DNA from 3 places in the Paucibacter sp. KCTC 42545 genome. Region 2 is predicted to be linked to each of the others. Evidence: predicted binding sites of a transcription regulator. Region 2 holds the regulator's gene; each other region holds the start of a gene.
What was found. Region 2 encodes FNR, which switches genes on or off when oxygen is low (the NO sensors DNR and NnrR bind a similar motif). Its sites were predicted from a motif close to TTGATNNNNATCAA; they were not measured.
Positions count from the first base shown of each region.

Region 1: AT984_RS19310 (TraR/DksA family transcriptional regulator) is a predicted target of FNR. The motif match lies at 3,319-3,332, and genes of this name have one in related genera.
Region 3: AT984_RS16470 (hemerythrin domain-containing protein) is a predicted target of FNR. The motif match lies at 1,643-1,656, and genes of this name have one in related genera.

Region 1 covers NZ_CP013692.1:4,506,961-4,512,154, forward strand. Annotated here, with positions in the region: gene recG (ATP-dependent DNA helicase RecG) at 1-777, opposite strand, end outside; gene AT984_RS19295 (hypothetical protein) at 826-1,419, opposite strand; gene AT984_RS19300 (alpha/beta hydrolase) at 1,454-2,329, shown strand; gene AT984_RS19305 (hypothetical protein) at 2,380-2,760, opposite strand; gene AT984_RS19310 (TraR/DksA family transcriptional regulator) at 2,869-3,267, opposite strand; gene queA (tRNA preQ1(34) S-adenosylmethionine ribosyltransferase-isomerase QueA) at 3,435-4,478, shown strand; gene AT984_RS19320 (amino acid aminotransferase) at 4,514-5,194, shown strand, end outside.
Region 2 covers NZ_CP013692.1:2,613,353-2,618,546, reverse strand. Annotated here, with positions in the region: gene ccoG (cytochrome c oxidase accessory protein CcoG) at 1-361, shown strand, start outside; gene AT984_RS11365 (hypothetical protein) at 413-676, shown strand; gene AT984_RS11360 (hypothetical protein) at 678-1,025, shown strand; gene fnr (fumarate/nitrate reduction transcriptional regulator Fnr) at 1,157-1,891, opposite strand; gene hemN (oxygen-independent coproporphyrinogen III oxidase) at 2,115-3,548, shown strand; gene AT984_RS11345 (urease accessory protein UreH domain-containing protein) at 3,548-4,267, shown strand; gene AT984_RS11340 (NADP-dependent isocitrate dehydrogenase) at 4,395-5,194, shown strand, end outside.
Region 3 covers NZ_CP013692.1:3,826,783-3,831,976, forward strand. Annotated here, with positions in the region: gene tkt (transketolase) at 1-1,538, opposite strand, end outside; gene AT984_RS16470 (hemerythrin domain-containing protein) at 1,717-2,325, shown strand; gene AT984_RS16475 (HD domain-containing phosphohydrolase) at 2,502-4,007, shown strand; gene AT984_RS16480 (ATP-binding protein) at 4,000-5,194, shown strand, end outside.

The DNA of each region.
Region 1 (5,194 bases), 1.9 Mb from region 2:
GGCGGCCAGCAGCTGCTCCACCAAGCCGCCGGGCTTGGCGCGCAGGGCCGGGGCGTGCAGCAGGGCGCGCTCGCGCTGGGCCTGCATCTGGCTGAGCTGCTGGGCCAGCAATTCTTCGAACTTCAGGCGCTGCCAGGCCGGGTGGCTGTGGTCTTCCAGCGTGGCCAGCGGGGTTTGCGGCGTCGGGTGATGCAGGAAGTTCAGCGCCTCGCGCAGCGTCGGCAGCTTGGCCGGTACCACGCCGGCGGGCAGCAACTCACGCAGATCGGCGCGCTGCAAACCGGCCGCCACGGCCTTGCGCAAATAGGCTTGCGGCAGGCTGGCGCTTGCCGGGTAGACGGGGGTGAGCGCGGCGGCCAGCGGCGTGTCGGCCTGCACGGCCTTGAACTGTGGGTGCACCATCTCGCGGCCGAAAAAGCCGTGGCGCACTTCGCCCCGCACCCGCACGCGGTTGCCAACAGCCAGCGTCTTTTGATGCGAGGGATAGAAGTGGATGAAGCGCAGCAGCAGTTGCTGGCCGCTGTCGTCCTCGATGCGCACCAGCAAGACGCGGCGGCCGCGCAGGTCGATGCGGCATTCGCTCACCTCGCCCTCGCATTGCACGTTGTCGCCCTCGAAGGCCTCGGCAATCGGGGTGACGCGGGTTTCGTCCTCGTAGCGCAGCGGTAGGTGCAGGGCCAGGTCGATATCGCGCAGCAGGCCCAATTTCTCCATCGCCTTCTGCGGCGCAGATTTGGGCGTGGAGCTGGCTTTGCTGGTGCTGGCGGCTTCTGACATCGGCGCCATTCTGCCGTGTGCTGAGCCCTTAGCGCTCAAGCTTAGGCGTCAGCGGAACTCGCGCGAATATTGCAGCATCAGGCCGGCGTCACCTAGGGCGTGCACGGTCAGCGCGTCCTTGGGTGTGAACTGCCAGCCCAGCGAGAACAACAAGCCGGGCGAGATGCCGCGGTAGTTGAAGGGCACTTTGTTCTTGTATTCGCCGCGGTAACCCCACAGCACGCCGGCCGACCACTGGGCGAAGTACTCGTTCGAGGTCCAGCCCCACAGGCCGGGATAGCGCTTGCCGACGTAGACGTAGGCGCTGTCCTGACCGAAGGAATTGCTGAAGTAGGAGGCACCGGCCAGCCAGTCGGTGGCGTCCCATTGCTTCTCGACGCCCACGGCCCAAACATGGCGATGCTCGGGGCTAGGGTGGAAATGCAAGGTGTAGGGCGAGCCCGCGAAGCGCCAATGCGAGGGGCCAGTGAAGCGGCCGCCAAAGCTGTAGCCGCTGGCGCTGGAATCGCTGGCATCATCAGCGGCGTGAGCCGCCATTCCCGAGCCCAGCGCCAAAACGGCGCACAAGGCCGCTGCGGCGACTCGGGGAATATTTGATGTTGAGGACACCCGCATAGATATGGACGACAAAGGCAATTTCATGGCGCGCATTATGGCGGCGGGAATCGCAAGGCCTGTGACAGGGCTTGCACGCGGCCTGACCCTGGCCATGGCGGTGTCCGCGCTGAGCGGCTGCGCCTGGTGGGACGCCAAGCAACGCGAATTGGCCCTGCGCCCCTCGCCGGGCCGGCCGGCGGCCTTTGCTGAAGACGGCGCTGGCTTGCGCCCGGGCGACCAGCGTTGGTTAGTTCCAGCGGCCAGCGATCCGCAGCAGATGCTGGCGCTGTGGTGGTTGCCGCAAGTGGGCAAGCCGGAGGCGCCGACGCTGCTCTATCTGCACGGCACCCTGCGCAACCTCTATGAGAACCTGCCCAAGATCGAAGCCCTGCGGGCGGCCGGCTTTGCGATCCTGGCGGTGGACTATCGCGGCTGGGGCGATAGCGCGGCCATCATTCCCTCGGAAGCGACGATTGCGGCCGACGCGGCCCAGGCGTTTGCCGAGTTGCAGCGCCGCCAGCCCGACCCGCGTAAACGGGTGATCTTTGGCCACTCCATGGGTGGCGCGGCAGCGGTGCGTCTGGCCAGCGGTTTGCACCACGGTCAGGACTACGGCGCCTTGATTCTGGAATCCACCTTCACCAGCCTGCCCGATGTGGCGCGCGAGGTCGGCAATATCGGCGAAGTCGCCGCCGCCATCACCACACTGGACTTCAATTCGGCGGGGCGAATCGGCAAGATCGACGCGCCCATCTGGATGCTGCACGGCAGCGCCGACAAGACCGTGCCTGTGCAATTGGGCCGGCGCTTGCGCAACACGGCCGAAGCCGCGGGGAAGGCGCCGGTGCGCTGGGTGGAGATTGCCGGCGGCTCACACAGCGGATTGCACCGCGAGGCCCCCGGCATTTACCGGGAAGCCATGCGCAGTGCCATGAGTGGGCTGACTTCGCCCTGAACCTAGCTGAGTGAGGGCGAAGCGGCAAGTGCCGCCTCAGTGCACGGTGCTCAGGTCGGGGTGGGCACGCCGGCCATGCGGTCGTACTTCAGGAAGTACTGGCGGGCAAAAGCCAGCAATTGGTTCTCGGTCGGGTGATCCACGGTTTCATAGGCCACGATGGCCTTGCCGGCTTGCGGGCGGTGCTTTTCAACATAGTGCTTGAAGTCGGCCTGGGCGGTGCTGGAACCGACCACCAAGACTTCGGTGATGCCGTTCAGTGCATCCACCACTTCACCGAAGAATTCATGCTCGGTGCGCACCGCGCTGCCGCGCTGCTTGGTGTGGTGGGAATGGGCCTTGATCTTCTCGGCCTGCACATGCTCGGTGTCGAACTGCAAGACCTTGGCTTGTTGGTGATCGAGCCAAACGACGGCGTGAAAAGTGCTCATAGCGCGAATGCCTTTATGGGTTGAAGTGATAGGTAAAGCGTTGAAAGAAGGGCTGATGACCTGGCCGGCTGTTGCCGCGCCAGCGCTCAAGTAGCTGGCGCTTCAAACTCACAAGCTGTGCGAGCGCGCCATGCCGTGGCTTTGCTCTTGCTTGGATTGGCAGTCGATGCAGCGCAGCACGGCCGGGTTGAGCTTGAGGCGGTCAAAGGCGATGGCGGCGCCGCAGTCGCCGCACAGGCCGAATTCGGGGTCGTGCACCCGCTGCAGGGCCTCGTTGACCTGGCGCAGGGATTCGAGGGCCTGGTCGCTGCGGGCCAGATCGACCTCGCGGTCGGCTTGGTGGGCTTGCTCGCCGTCAACGACTTGCAGCAATTCTTCGCGGGCATGTTCCACGCGGCCCTGCGTGCCGAGTTGGTTGCTCAACTCCTGCTCCAGGGATTGCTGGCGCAGTTTCAGGGCGGCTTCCAGCAGGGCTTGTTGCCCCGAGGTGAGATGGTGTTTGCTCATAAGCTGTGATCTCCTTGGAACTCATGCTCGCACCGGGGGCGGGAAGCTACCTTGATCGGCGTCAACTTTTGCTGCTCGCCCAGTGCTTGCCGGTGCCTGGCGTGCGGCATGGGAAAATCCGCGCTCTTTCTTTGCTTGGTACGGGTCCGTCCGGCCCTCAACACACAATGTCTGCTCGTCAACACAGCGTCAGTGATTTCGACTTCGAACTCCCTCCGGAGCTGATCGCCCAACACCCCGCCGCCGAACGCAGCGCCTCGCGCTTGCTGGATGGCCGTCATGCCACTGCGGTGGATCGCATCTTTCGGGAACTGCCCGACTTGCTCGCCCCCGGCGACCTGCTGGTGTTCAACAACACCCGCGTCATCAAGGCCAGGATTTATGGCCAAAAAGCCACCGGTGGCAGCGTCGAAGGCCTGATCGAGCGGGTGATTGCCGGCACGAATGAAGTCTGGGCCCATCTGCGCGCCAGCAAGTCGCCCAAACCGGGCAGCTGGGTGCGCTTCAACGAAGCCTTTGACGCCGAAGTGCTGGGCCGCTGCGGGCCCGATAACGGCATGTTCCATCTGCGCTTCCCCAGCGACCCCTTCGCGCTGCTGGAGCAACACGGCCATGTGCCGCTGCCGCCCTATATCGAACATGCCGATGAGGCCGACGATGTGCGGCGCTATCAAACCGTGTTCGCCAAAGAGCCCGGCGCGGTGGCCGCACCCACCGCCGCCCTGCATTTCGACGAGGCCTTGCTGGCCCGCTTGGCCGAGCGCGGTGTGGGCACGGCGCATGTAACCTTGCATGTGGGCGCGGGCACCTTCCAGCCTGTGCGGGTGGAGCAGCTCAGCGACCACAAAATGCACAGCGAATGGTTCGAGGTCAGCGCCGAGACAGTGGCTGCCATCGCCGCCTGCAAGGCCCGCGGTGGCCGCGTGGTGGCGGTGGGCACAACCACCTTGCGCGCGCTGGAGTCCGCGGCCCAGGGCGGTGAGTTGCAAGCCGGCGCGCGTGAAACCGCCATCTTCATCACTCCCGGCTTCCAGTTCCGCGTGGTCGATACCCTGGTCACCAACTTCCACCTGCCCAAGAGCACTTTGATGATGTTGGTCAGTGCTTTTGCCGGCTATGAGCCCATCATGGCGCTGTACCGCCATGCCATTGCCCATCAGTACCGCTTCTTCAGCTATGGCGACGCCATGCTGCTGCAGCGCGCTGGCTGATAATCAAACGCAAATTTCGTTTTGGAGACCAAGCCATGTTTCATCACGTCGAACCTTATGCCGGTGACCCGATCCTGAGCCTCAACGAGGCGTTTCAGAAAGATCCTCGCCAGGGCAAGATCAATCTGTCCATCGGCATTTATTTCGACGATGACGGCCGCATCCCCATGCTGGACTCGGTTCGCAAGGCCGAGCTGGCCGTGGTGGCCGAGGCCGGTGCGCGCCCCTATCTGCCGATGGAAGGCGCCGCCAATTTCCGCAGCGCGGTGCAAGCCCTGCTGTTCGGCGCAGCCAATCCGGTGCGTGAGCGCACCGTCACCATCCAGAGCGTGGGCTCCAGCGGCGGCCTGAAGGTGGGCGCGGATTTCATCCACCGCTACTTCCCCGACAGCGCCATCTACGTCTCCGACCCGACCTGGGACAACCATCGCGCCGTCTTCGAAGGCGCCGGCATCGAGGTCAAGACCTATCCCTATTACGACCCCGCCAGCGGTGGTGTGCGCTTTGCCGAGTTGCTGGCCGCCATCGAAGCCCTGCCGGCCAAGAGCGTGGTGCTGCTGCACGCCTGCTGCCACAACCCAACCGGGGTGGACCTGACACCCTCGCAGTGGGATGAGCTGATCCCGGTGCTGAAGGCGCGTGAGTTGCTGCCTTTCCTGGACCTGGCCTACCAGGGCTACGGTGAGGGCATCGAGGAAGACGCTTTCGCCATCCGC
Region 2 (5,194 bases):
CGTCAAACTGGATGTGGTGCGTGACCGCGGCGTGCTGTCCCGCCTGGTGGAAGACGGCTATATCGAGAACCTCTATCGCCTGCAGATCATGAATGCGACCGAGGGCGCGCAGCAGTTCAGCGTCAGCGTCAAGGGCATGGAAGGCATCGCCTTGGGTAAGCCAGTGAGCTTGGTCTTGGCGCCGGCCGAAGCGCGTTGGGTGTCGGTGGCGGTGCGTATTCCGCCGGAGTCGGCGGCGCAGGCCGGTGTCGGCGCGCATGCCATCTCGTTTGCCTTGATGGGACAGGCGGTTGACAAAGCAGGTGTGGCCAGCGGCAAGATCGAGATCAAGGAAAAATCGACCTTTGTCGTGCCGCGCTAAGCGCGAACGAATTTTTGAATAAGAAGTCCTTGCAAAGCAGGAGTTGACGCAATGAGTCAAGAAAACAAGAGCAAGACCGAGTCTTCTAGCCCCTGGTGGCGTGAGAAGTTCATGTGGCTGGTGTGGGGTGGACCGGGTCTGGTGGTGCTTGCCAGCTTTGTGACCCTGTACCTGGCCCTGCATTTCCCCGAGACGGTGCTGGACGAGTCCAAGGTGCAGACCACGTATGTGGGCAAGGCTTCCAAGGAAGCCGCTCCGGCCTCCTTGGCACCGGCCATGAAGGGCCGCAATCACGCTGCCACTGGTACGCAATAAGATGAATACCGAGCCCCGCAATCGTGTTGAGTCGGATGACGCCACCTTTGCGGTGGATCTGCCGCCACCTACGTCCAGGTTGGCACGCTGGGCGATGGCCATTGCCTGGCCGGCCTTTGTGATGGCAGGGGTGACCGAGGGTTTGGTGTTTTCGGTGGTTGACCCCAGCGATCTGACCTGGTTCGGCGGCGAGCGTATGGAACTCTCCCGCCAGGCCGTTTACACGCTCAGCTTTCTGATTTTTTGGAGCGTCATCAGCTTGGCATCCAGCATCAGCCTGATGCTGGCCACCTTGCCGGAGACGCCTGATGCACCTCAAGCCATTCACCCGCGGCGATGGCCGCAGTAGGTCGAAGTAGGCCGCTCGCTCGGGCGGCGCTCAATGCTGAATGCCTGAATGAAAGAAAGAAGGGCTGAGTACCACTCAGCCCTTCTTTTATTGTGCCGCTGGCGCGGCTCAGCAGCCGCTAAGCCTAGGGCTTAGCAGGCGCCGTTGTTCACCAGCTTTTGCAGGCCCGCTTGGTCAAGGATGCGCAAGTGGCGTTGCTTCACTTCCAGCAGGCCCTCTTCCTGGAATTTTGAGAAGGTGCGGCTGACCGTCTCCAACTTCAGGCCCAAATAGCTGCCGATTTCTTCGCGCGTCATGCGCAGCACCAAGGCAGCGGCGGAGAAGCCGCGCGCCTGCAGGCGCTGGGTCAGGTTTAGCAAGAAGGCTGCCAGGCGTTCCTCCGCCCGCATGCTGCCCAGCAAGAGCATCACGCCGTGGTCGCGCACGATTTCCCGGCTCATGATCTTGTGGAACTGGCGCTGCAAATCGGTGAACTCGCGCGACAGCTCTTCCAGTTGCTCAAAGGGAATTACGCAGACCTGGGAATCTTCGAGCGCCACGGCGTCGCAGCTGTGGCGGTCGGTGCTGATGCCGTCCAGGCCCAGCAATTCGCCCGCCATTTGAAAGCCAGTGACTTGGTCGCGGCCATCTTCCGACGAGACACAGGTTTTGAAAAAGCCGGTGCGCACCGCGTAAAGCGACTGGAACGGATCGCCGCTACGGAACAAGGTGTCGCCGCGCGACACTTGGCGGCGGGTGGCAACCAGCTCGTCCAGCTGCTCGAGGTCACCCGACGACAAGCCCACGGGTAGGCAAAGCTCGCGCAAATTGCAGCTGGAGCAGGCGACCTTGAGCGGTTCAATCTTGATAGGTACGGTGACGTTCATAGAGTGCATTATGGATGACGCATATCGCAGTGGGCAGGCGCCGTTGTCGGCATCTGTTCGGGGCAAGGCGGCGATTCGAACGTCTGATCGCCGCTTATCGGCTTCGCCAAACATGATTTAGCTCAAGCCCAATGCGCAATACATGCGATTGTTAGGGCAAAGAATGAGGCCAAACTTGATCTCGGTCAATCGCTTGTGTGGCGGGCTTGGCAATATGCGAGCCATGGTTTCTATCACCCAGCCCCAAGCCCTGTCAGGCAAAGACTCCGCCGTGAGCATCATCAACGAAGACCTGTTGCGTCGTTTCGATGTGTCCGGGCCACGCTACACCTCGTACCCGACCGCGGATCGCTTTGTTGAGGCCTTCACCGCCGAGAACTACGCGCAGGCTTTGGTGCAAAGGGCCACCGGCTCGCAGATTGGCGGCGCTGCGCCCTTGTCGATCTATGTGCACATCCCCTTCTGTGAATCGGTGTGCTACTACTGCGCCTGCAACAAGGTCATTACCAAGCATCACGACAAAGCCGCGGAGTACTTGCAAGCTTTGATCACCGAGATGGACTTGACGCTGGTCCATCTGGGTCGCGGCGCCGGGGTGTCTCAGCTGCATCTGGGTGGCGGTTCGCCGACCTTCTTCAGCGATGAAGAGTTGACGGGCTTGGTGCAGGCCTTGCGTGAGCGCTTCCGCATCGTTGCCGGAGCCGAGATGGCCATCGAGGTGGATCCGCGCACGGTCAATGTGGACCGCCTCAAGCATCTGCGCAGCCTGGGCTTCAACCGCCTGAGTTTCGGCGTGCAGGATTTTGATCCGCATGTTCAAAAGGCGGTGCATCGCCAGCAGAGCTTTGCTAGCGTCGAGGCCTTGATGACGGCGGCGCGCGAGCTGGGTTTTGAGTCCACCAATGTGGATCTGATCTACGGTCTGCCGCTGCAAACCCCCGAGTCCTTTGCTCGCACCATCGAGCAAGTGGGTGCCTTGAAGCCGGATCGCATCGCGCTTTACGGCTACGCTCATTTGCCGCAGCGCTTCAAACCGCAACGCCGTATCGACGAAGCCCAACTGCCGCCGGGTGCCGCCAAGGTGGCGATGTTGCACGGCGCGATTGAAGGCTTCATGACGCATGGCTATAGCTATATCGGCATGGACCATTTCGCCTTGGCCAATGACTCCTTGGCCGTAGCCAAGCGCCAGGGCCGCCTGCATCGCAATTTCCAGGGCTACAGCACCCAGCCGGACTGTGACCTGATTGCTTTGGGTGTGTCGGCGATCGGCCGCGTTGGCGCCAACTACAGCCAGAACGTCAAGACGCTGGAGGCCTATTACGACACCTTGCGTCAAGGCCAGCTGCCCATCGAGCGTGGCTTGGCCCTGACCCGCGACGACATCGTTCGCCGCGCCGTCATCATGGCTTTGATGTGCCAGGGGCGGCTGGAGTTTGAGTCCATCGCCTTGGCGCACCTCGTGGATGTGGCCGAGTATTTCAAGCCCGAGCTGGAGCGCATGCGTGAGCTGGCGGAGCAGGGCTTGGTGACGGTGGACGCCGACGCCATTCAAGTGACGCCGCTGGGTTGGTTCTTTGTGCGCGCTGTGGCCATGGTGTTTGATCGTTACCTGCAAGCCGATCGCAGCCGCGCGAAGTTCTCTAAAATCATCTGATGCTTGATGTCGCCCTTGCCGGCTCGGCCCTGTTGATGGGCTTGGCCGGCGTTCCCCATTGTCTGGCCATGTGTGGCGCGACCTGCGCTGCGGCCGGGGGGCGTGCACCCGTGAGCTTTCAGCTCGGGCGCTTGGTGGGGTACGCGGCCGCGGGAGCGGTGGCGGCGGCCAGCGTGCAATTGCTGGCCCAGATGGGCCAGGCTTCGGCGCTGCTGCGCCCGCTGTGGGTGATGCTGCATGTGGCGGCCTTGATGCTGGGCTTGGCCTTGCTCTGGCGCGGTCAGCCGCCGGCATGGCTGGCGCGTCTGGGGCAGGATGTTGGGCATCAGCTTGAAGTGCCGCTTGATGGCTTGCGCCAAGGGCGTGTGGCCTTCGCCGGCCCGGCGCAAATGAAAGTTCGGGCCCGCGCAGGTCTGGCTGGTTTGGCTTGGGTGGCCTGGCCTTGCGGCTTGCTGCAATCGGCTTTGCTGCTGGCGGCGCTGGCTTCTGGGCCGGTGCAGGGCGGGGCGATCATGGCCTGCTTTGCCATCAGCTCCGGGGCCGGATTGGCGCTGGGGCCTTGGTTGCTGAGCCGTTTGCGTACGGCTCAAGATGGTGGCGCGGGTGCGCTGCGCCTGTCGGTGCGCTTGGGCGGGCTGGGGCTGGTGGCTGCTTCGGGCTGGGCCTTGGGGCATGGCCTGTGGGCGCAGGTGGCGGCTTTTTGTAGCTCGGTGGTTTGACGCCATGCTGACGCCCGCATAACTCTTATAGAAGACTGGGCAGCACAGCGTGGCGCGACTGACTTAGAATTCACCCTCTAATCGATCTACCCCCTTGGGCCTGCACATGGGCCGATCTGGATACCAAATGACCGCTTCGAAATCGACCATCATCTACACCTTGACCGACGAAGCGCCACTGCTGGCGACGGCGTCGTTCTTGCCCATCGTCCGCGCGTTCACCGCGCCTGCGGGCGTTCATATTGAAACCAGCGACATCTCGGTCGCTGGCCGCATCCTGGCGCAATTCCCGGAACTGTTGAGCGAAGACCAACGCGAGCCCGATCAGTTGGCCGCACTGGGCAAGCTGACCCTGAAGGCTGAAGCCAACATCATCAAGCTGCCCAATATCAGCGCCTCGGTGTCGCAGCTGAAGTCGGCGATCAAGGAGTTGCAAGGCAAGGGCTACCCAATTCCCGACTATCCGGAAAGCCCCAAGACCGACGAAGAAAAAGACATCCGCGCGCGCTACGGCAAGTGCATCGGCAGCGCGGTGAACCCGGTGCTGCGTGAAGGTAACTCGGACCGCCGCGCGCCCAAGGCCGTCAAGGAATACGCACGCAAGAACCCACACAGCATGGCCGACTGGAGCCAAGCCTCGCGTTCGCATGTCTCGCACATGCACAGCGGTGACTTCTATCACGGCGAAAAGTCCATGACGCTGGACCGCGCTCGTAACGTCAAGATGGAACTGATCACCAAGAGCGGCAAGGCCATCGTGCTCAAGCCCAAGGTGGCGCTGCTGGACCGCGAAGTGGTCGACAGCATGTTCATGAGCAAGAAGGCGCTGCTGGACTTCTACACCCGTGAGATCGAAGACGCGCACAAGACTGGCGTGATGTTCTCCCTGCACGTCAAGGCGACGATGATGAAGGTGTCGCACCCCAT
Region 3 (5,194 bases), 1.2 Mb from region 2:
CAGGCCACAGCGGTTTCAGTCGTGTCAGCGGGGCGCCACACGTCCAGGCCAGGGATCAGGCGCAGCGAAGCGACATGTTCGATGGACTGGTGGGTCGGGCCGTCTTCGCCCAGGCCGATGGAGTCGTGCGTGAACACATGGATGACGCGCTGCTTCATCAGCGCGGCCATGCGGATGGCGTTGCGGCTGTAGTCGCTGAAGGTCAGGAAGGTGCCACCGTAGGGGATGTAGCCACCGTGCAGGGCCACGCCGTTCATGATGGCGGCCATGCCGAACTCACGCACGCCGTAGTTGATGTGGCGGCCGCCGTTGGACGAACCGTCGGCTTCCACGCGGAAGGCCGGGGTCGACTTGGTGTTGGTCAGGTTGGAGCCGGTCAGGTCGGCCGAGCCGCCCAGCAGCTCAGGCACTGCGGCGGTGAAAGCTTCCAGCGCGATCTGGCTGGCCTTGCGGCTGGCCACGGTTTCGCCCTTGGTGTGGGCGGCCACGACGGCGTCCACAGCGGTTTGCGCGAAGTCGGCAGGCAGCACGCCGGCCATGCGGCGCAGGAACTCGGCGGCCAGCTCGGGGTGAGCGGTGGCGTAGGCTTCAAAACGCTCGTCCCAGGCGGCTTCCTGGCTGGCGCCGGCGGCCTTGGCGTCCCAGTCGGCATAGACCGCTTGCGGGATCACGAAGGGCTCATGCGCCCAGCCGATGGACTCGCGAGTCAGCTTGATTTCTTCAGCACCCAGCGGCTCGCCGTGTGCCTTGGCGGTGTTGGCGCGGTTGGGCGAGCCCTTGCCGATATGCGTCTTGGCGATCACCAGGGTCGGCTTGTCGGTGCTCAGCTTGGCCTTGGCAATGGCGGCGTCAACAGCGTCGACGTCATGTCCGTCCACCGGGCCGACGACGTTCCAGCCATAGGCCTCGAAACGCTGGGCGGTGTTGTCGGCAAACCATGGGGCGACTTGGCCATCGATGGAGATACCGTTGTCGTCGTAGATGGCGATCAGCTTGTTCAGCTTCCAGGCGCCGGCCAGCGAAGCGGCTTCGTGGCTGATGCCTTCCATCAGGCAACCGTCACCCAGGAAGACATAGGTGTGGTGATCGACGATCTTGTGCGCGTCGATATTGAATTCCTTGGCCAGCATCTTCTCGGCCAGGGCCAGACCCACGGCATTGGTGATGCCTTGGCCCAGCGGGCCGGTGGTGGTCTCAACGCCGGGGGTGATGCCCACTTCGGGGTGGCCCGGAGTCTTGCTGTGCAGCTGGCGGAAGTTCTTCAGCTCACCGATCGGCAGGTCATAGCCCGTCAGATGCAGCAGCGCGTAGATCAGCATGGAGCCGTGGCCGTTGGACAGCACAAAGCGGTCGCGGTCGGCCCACTGGGGGTTCGTCGGGTTGTGGCGCAGATGGCGGCTCCACAGGGCCACGGCGATATCGGCCATGCCCATGGGCGCGCCGGGATGGCCGGAATTGGCTTGCTGCACGGCGTCCATGGCCAGTGCGCGGATGGCGTTGGCCATCAGGGTGGTGTTGCTTGCAGCGGTATTAGCCATGAGCTTCGCAGGTGAGGAGTTAGGGGGTAACCCGTGATTTTACGTGGCAGACGCGACTTTGCCGCCAGCGCCCGCAACTTCGCGCGCTGACAGCCTGCCAAGTATTGACTTAAAACAAGGCTGGCCGGCCATGTTCTGGCACCCTTTGGCAGACAAAAACAGCCGATGGAGACATGTCATGAACCAGAGTTCGAGCCGCGCCACGCCGCTGACCCTCAAAGTCATTCAAGACGAGCACGGCGCGCTGGCCGCGATGCTGCGCACCATCCCGCTGCTGCTGGCCGAGCAGCGCCGGCGCGGTGTGCTGCCAGACTTTGGCGCCCTGCGGGCCATGTTGTTCTACGTCGACGAATTCCCCGAGCGCCTGCACCACCCCAAGGAAAGCCTGCTGCTCTTCCCCAAGCTGCGCGCCCGCGCGCCGGAAATTCGCGGCGTACTGGACAAGCTCGATGAAGACCACCGCCGCGGCGAGCACGCCATCCGCGAGCTGGAACACGCCCTGCTGGCCTACGAGATGATGGGCGAAGCGCGCCGCGCCGCCTTCGAGGAAAAGGCCCAGCACTACGTCAAATGCTATTTGCAGCATATGGAGATCGAAGAGCGCGAGATCCTGCCGCTGGCCCTGAAGGTGCTCAACAACGCCGACTGGGCCGAGCTTGACGATGCCTTCGCCGCCAACCAAGACCCGCTGTCCGGCCATGCGCCACCGGAAGACTATGTGCTGCTATTCCAAAAGGTGCTGGCCGCCCTGCCCGCACCGCTAGGCCTGGGGCCTAGCCTGGCCTGACGGACGGGCGCCCGCGCCAGCGCCCGTCCCCACAAGCCAGGGCCTGCCGTGCCATTGTTCACGGCAGGGAATGCGGCCGGCGCACCATGAACGGACGCAAAGGCATACCCTTCAAGCGCGGCGGAACTCTAGCTACCTTGTCGAGGTAAACATCCGCTGCAGCAAGGAGGGCGCTCATGAGCGACCAAACTGTTGAACCGGCCGTCATCTTGTTTGTCGATGACGAGCCTTCCATCCTCAGTGCCCTGCGGCGCTTGTTCCGGCCCCTGGGCTACCAGGTGCTGTTGGCCGAAGGCGGCGCGGCTGGCCTGGCCCTGCTGCAAGCCCAGCATGTGGATCTGGTGGTTTCCGACATGCGCATGCCGGAGATGGACGGCGTGCAATTCCTTGAACAGGTGCGGCAAGGCTGGCCCGAGGTCGTGCGCATCTTGCTGACCGGCTATGCAGACATCACCTCCACCATTGGCGCGATCAACCGTGGCGAGATCAACCGCTACATCAGCAAGCCCTGGGACGATCAGGAGATTGTGCTGGCGGTGCAAGACGGCCTGCGGCGCCAGCAGCTGGAGCGCGAGAACCAGCGCTTAGCGCAGCTGAACCAAGCCCAGACCCAGGAACTGCAAGACCTCAACCAACAACTCGCGCAGGCCAATACACAGCTGCAAGACGCCAACAGCCAGCTGCAGCAGGCCAATGACAGCCTCAGCAATGTCAACGGCGAGCTGGAGCGCCGCGTCAGCGAGCGCACCAACGAGTTGGCACAAGCCAACAACAAGCTCGAAGCCAATCTGCAAGAAATCGCGGCCAGCAACCAAAGGCTGGAGCAACTCAATGTGCAGCTGGAGGAGAACTTCGCCCTGTCCATCAGCGTGTTCGCGGGCTTGCTGGAATTGCGTGACGGCAGCGTGGCCGGCCACGGCCACCGGGTGGCCACCTTGGCCCGGCGCATTGCCGAACATATGGCGCTGGACGAGAAAGAAGCGCTGGACATCTACAACGCCGGCCTGCTGCATGAGGTGGGCAAGATCGGCCTGCCTGACAACTTGCTCAACAAGACGGTGTCCCTGATGGATGGCCAGGAGTTCAGCGCCTACAAGCAACACCCCATCATGGCGCAAGCGGCACTGACACCGCTGGGGCGGCTGCGCCAAACCGCCGTCATCATTCGCTCGCAACAAGAGCGCATTGACGGCAATGGCTACCCCGATGGTTTGACGGGTTATGAGGTGCCGCTGGGTTCGCAAATCATCAATATCGCCAGCACCTACGAGTCGCTCATCAGCGGCAAGCTGGCCGAAAAGGAGTTCTCCACGGTCGAGGCCGTGGCCGCCATCCGCGAAGGCGCGCCGGCCCGCTACGACCCCGAGGTGTTGAAGGCCTTCGACGCGGTGCTGCTGGAGATGGCGCAGGAAGCCGATGCCGACACCGAGGTGAATTCCGAAGGCTTGCGCCCCGGCATGAAACTGTCCCGCCCCTTGCTCAGCCCGCATGGCAGCGTGCTGCTGCCGGTAGGCTTCAGCTTCTCCGTGCCGGTGATCAAGCAGGTGCGCGAACTGGAAGCGCGCGACGGCCTGAACCTGAGCTTCTTCGTCAAGCAAGCCGCAGCGGCAGGGGCAGCAAAGGCCAAGCCAGGCACCGCCGCGCCAGCCCCAGCCGCCAGCCAGAAGGTGCAACATGCTTGAATTCCACAGCACCAGCAGCAGCCCGCCGCGCCCTAGCCCGCAGCAGCGGCCCGCCAGCGTCGAGTTCGAGTCGGTACTGGACGATTTACTGACCACCACTCTGGAGGCCGTCAGCGCGCCCGTGCTGGTGCATGGCGGACAGTCGATTTTGTTTGCCAACTCGGCCATGCAGCGCCTGCTGGGCTACGGCCTGGCGGACTTGCAAGCCATGCCGCATTACGCCTGGGCAACGCAGGACTTCATCGCACCCTTGAAAGCCTATGGCGAACGCTGCCTGAGCGAGAGCGAGCAGCTGCCGGCCCTGGAATGCGAGGCAATGACGGCCAATGGCTCGATCCGATACCTCGAAGTCACGGCCCGCCATTGCAGCAGCGCCGCGGGCAAGCTGGCCTTGCTGACCTGCATGGACTTGAGCGATATGCGCCATGTGCAGATGACCTTGCTGGACGTCGGCCGGGTGATGCAGCAGATCCTGGAAAACAATCCGGTGCCGACCTTGGTTCTGGACGCCAATAGCCGTGTCAGCCACTGGAACTCGGGCTGCGCGCAGCTGACCGGCATCGAGGCCTTCGACATCATCGGCAGCGCCGACGCCTGGCGGGCCTTCTACCCGGAGCCGCGCCCCTTGCTGGCGCAGATGCTGATCCAGCCCGAGCTGCGGCCGCAGCTGGAGCAGCTCTACGGCGCGGCCTTGCGCCCATCCAGCCTGGTGCCCAATGCGGTGGAGATCGAGCAGTTCTATCCGCATCTGCTTGGCAGCGGGCGCTGGATTTTCTGCACCGCCGTGCCGTTGTTTGACGTCCAGGGCAAAACGGTGGGCGCCATCGCCACCATGCAGGATGTGACCGAGCGGCGGCTGGCCGAAGACGCCCTCAAGCGCCACCAGCAAGAGCTGGAACGGCTGGTGGCCATGCGCACCGCCGACGCCCTGAAAAGCCATCTGGAGTTGGACGCCTTCATGGAGAACGCCTCGGTCGGCATTCTTTGCACCAGCGGGCACCGCATCCTGCGTGCCAACAAAAAGTTCTCCGAAATCTTTGAGCTGGCCGACGCCAGCGCGGAGGGCGAATACAGCCGGCGCTTCTTCGCCGACCCGCAGGCCTACACCGACCTGGTTCGCAAAGCCATTCCGGTGCTGGCCCGCGGCGAATCCCTTGCGCACGAGATGACCATGATCACCGCGGCGG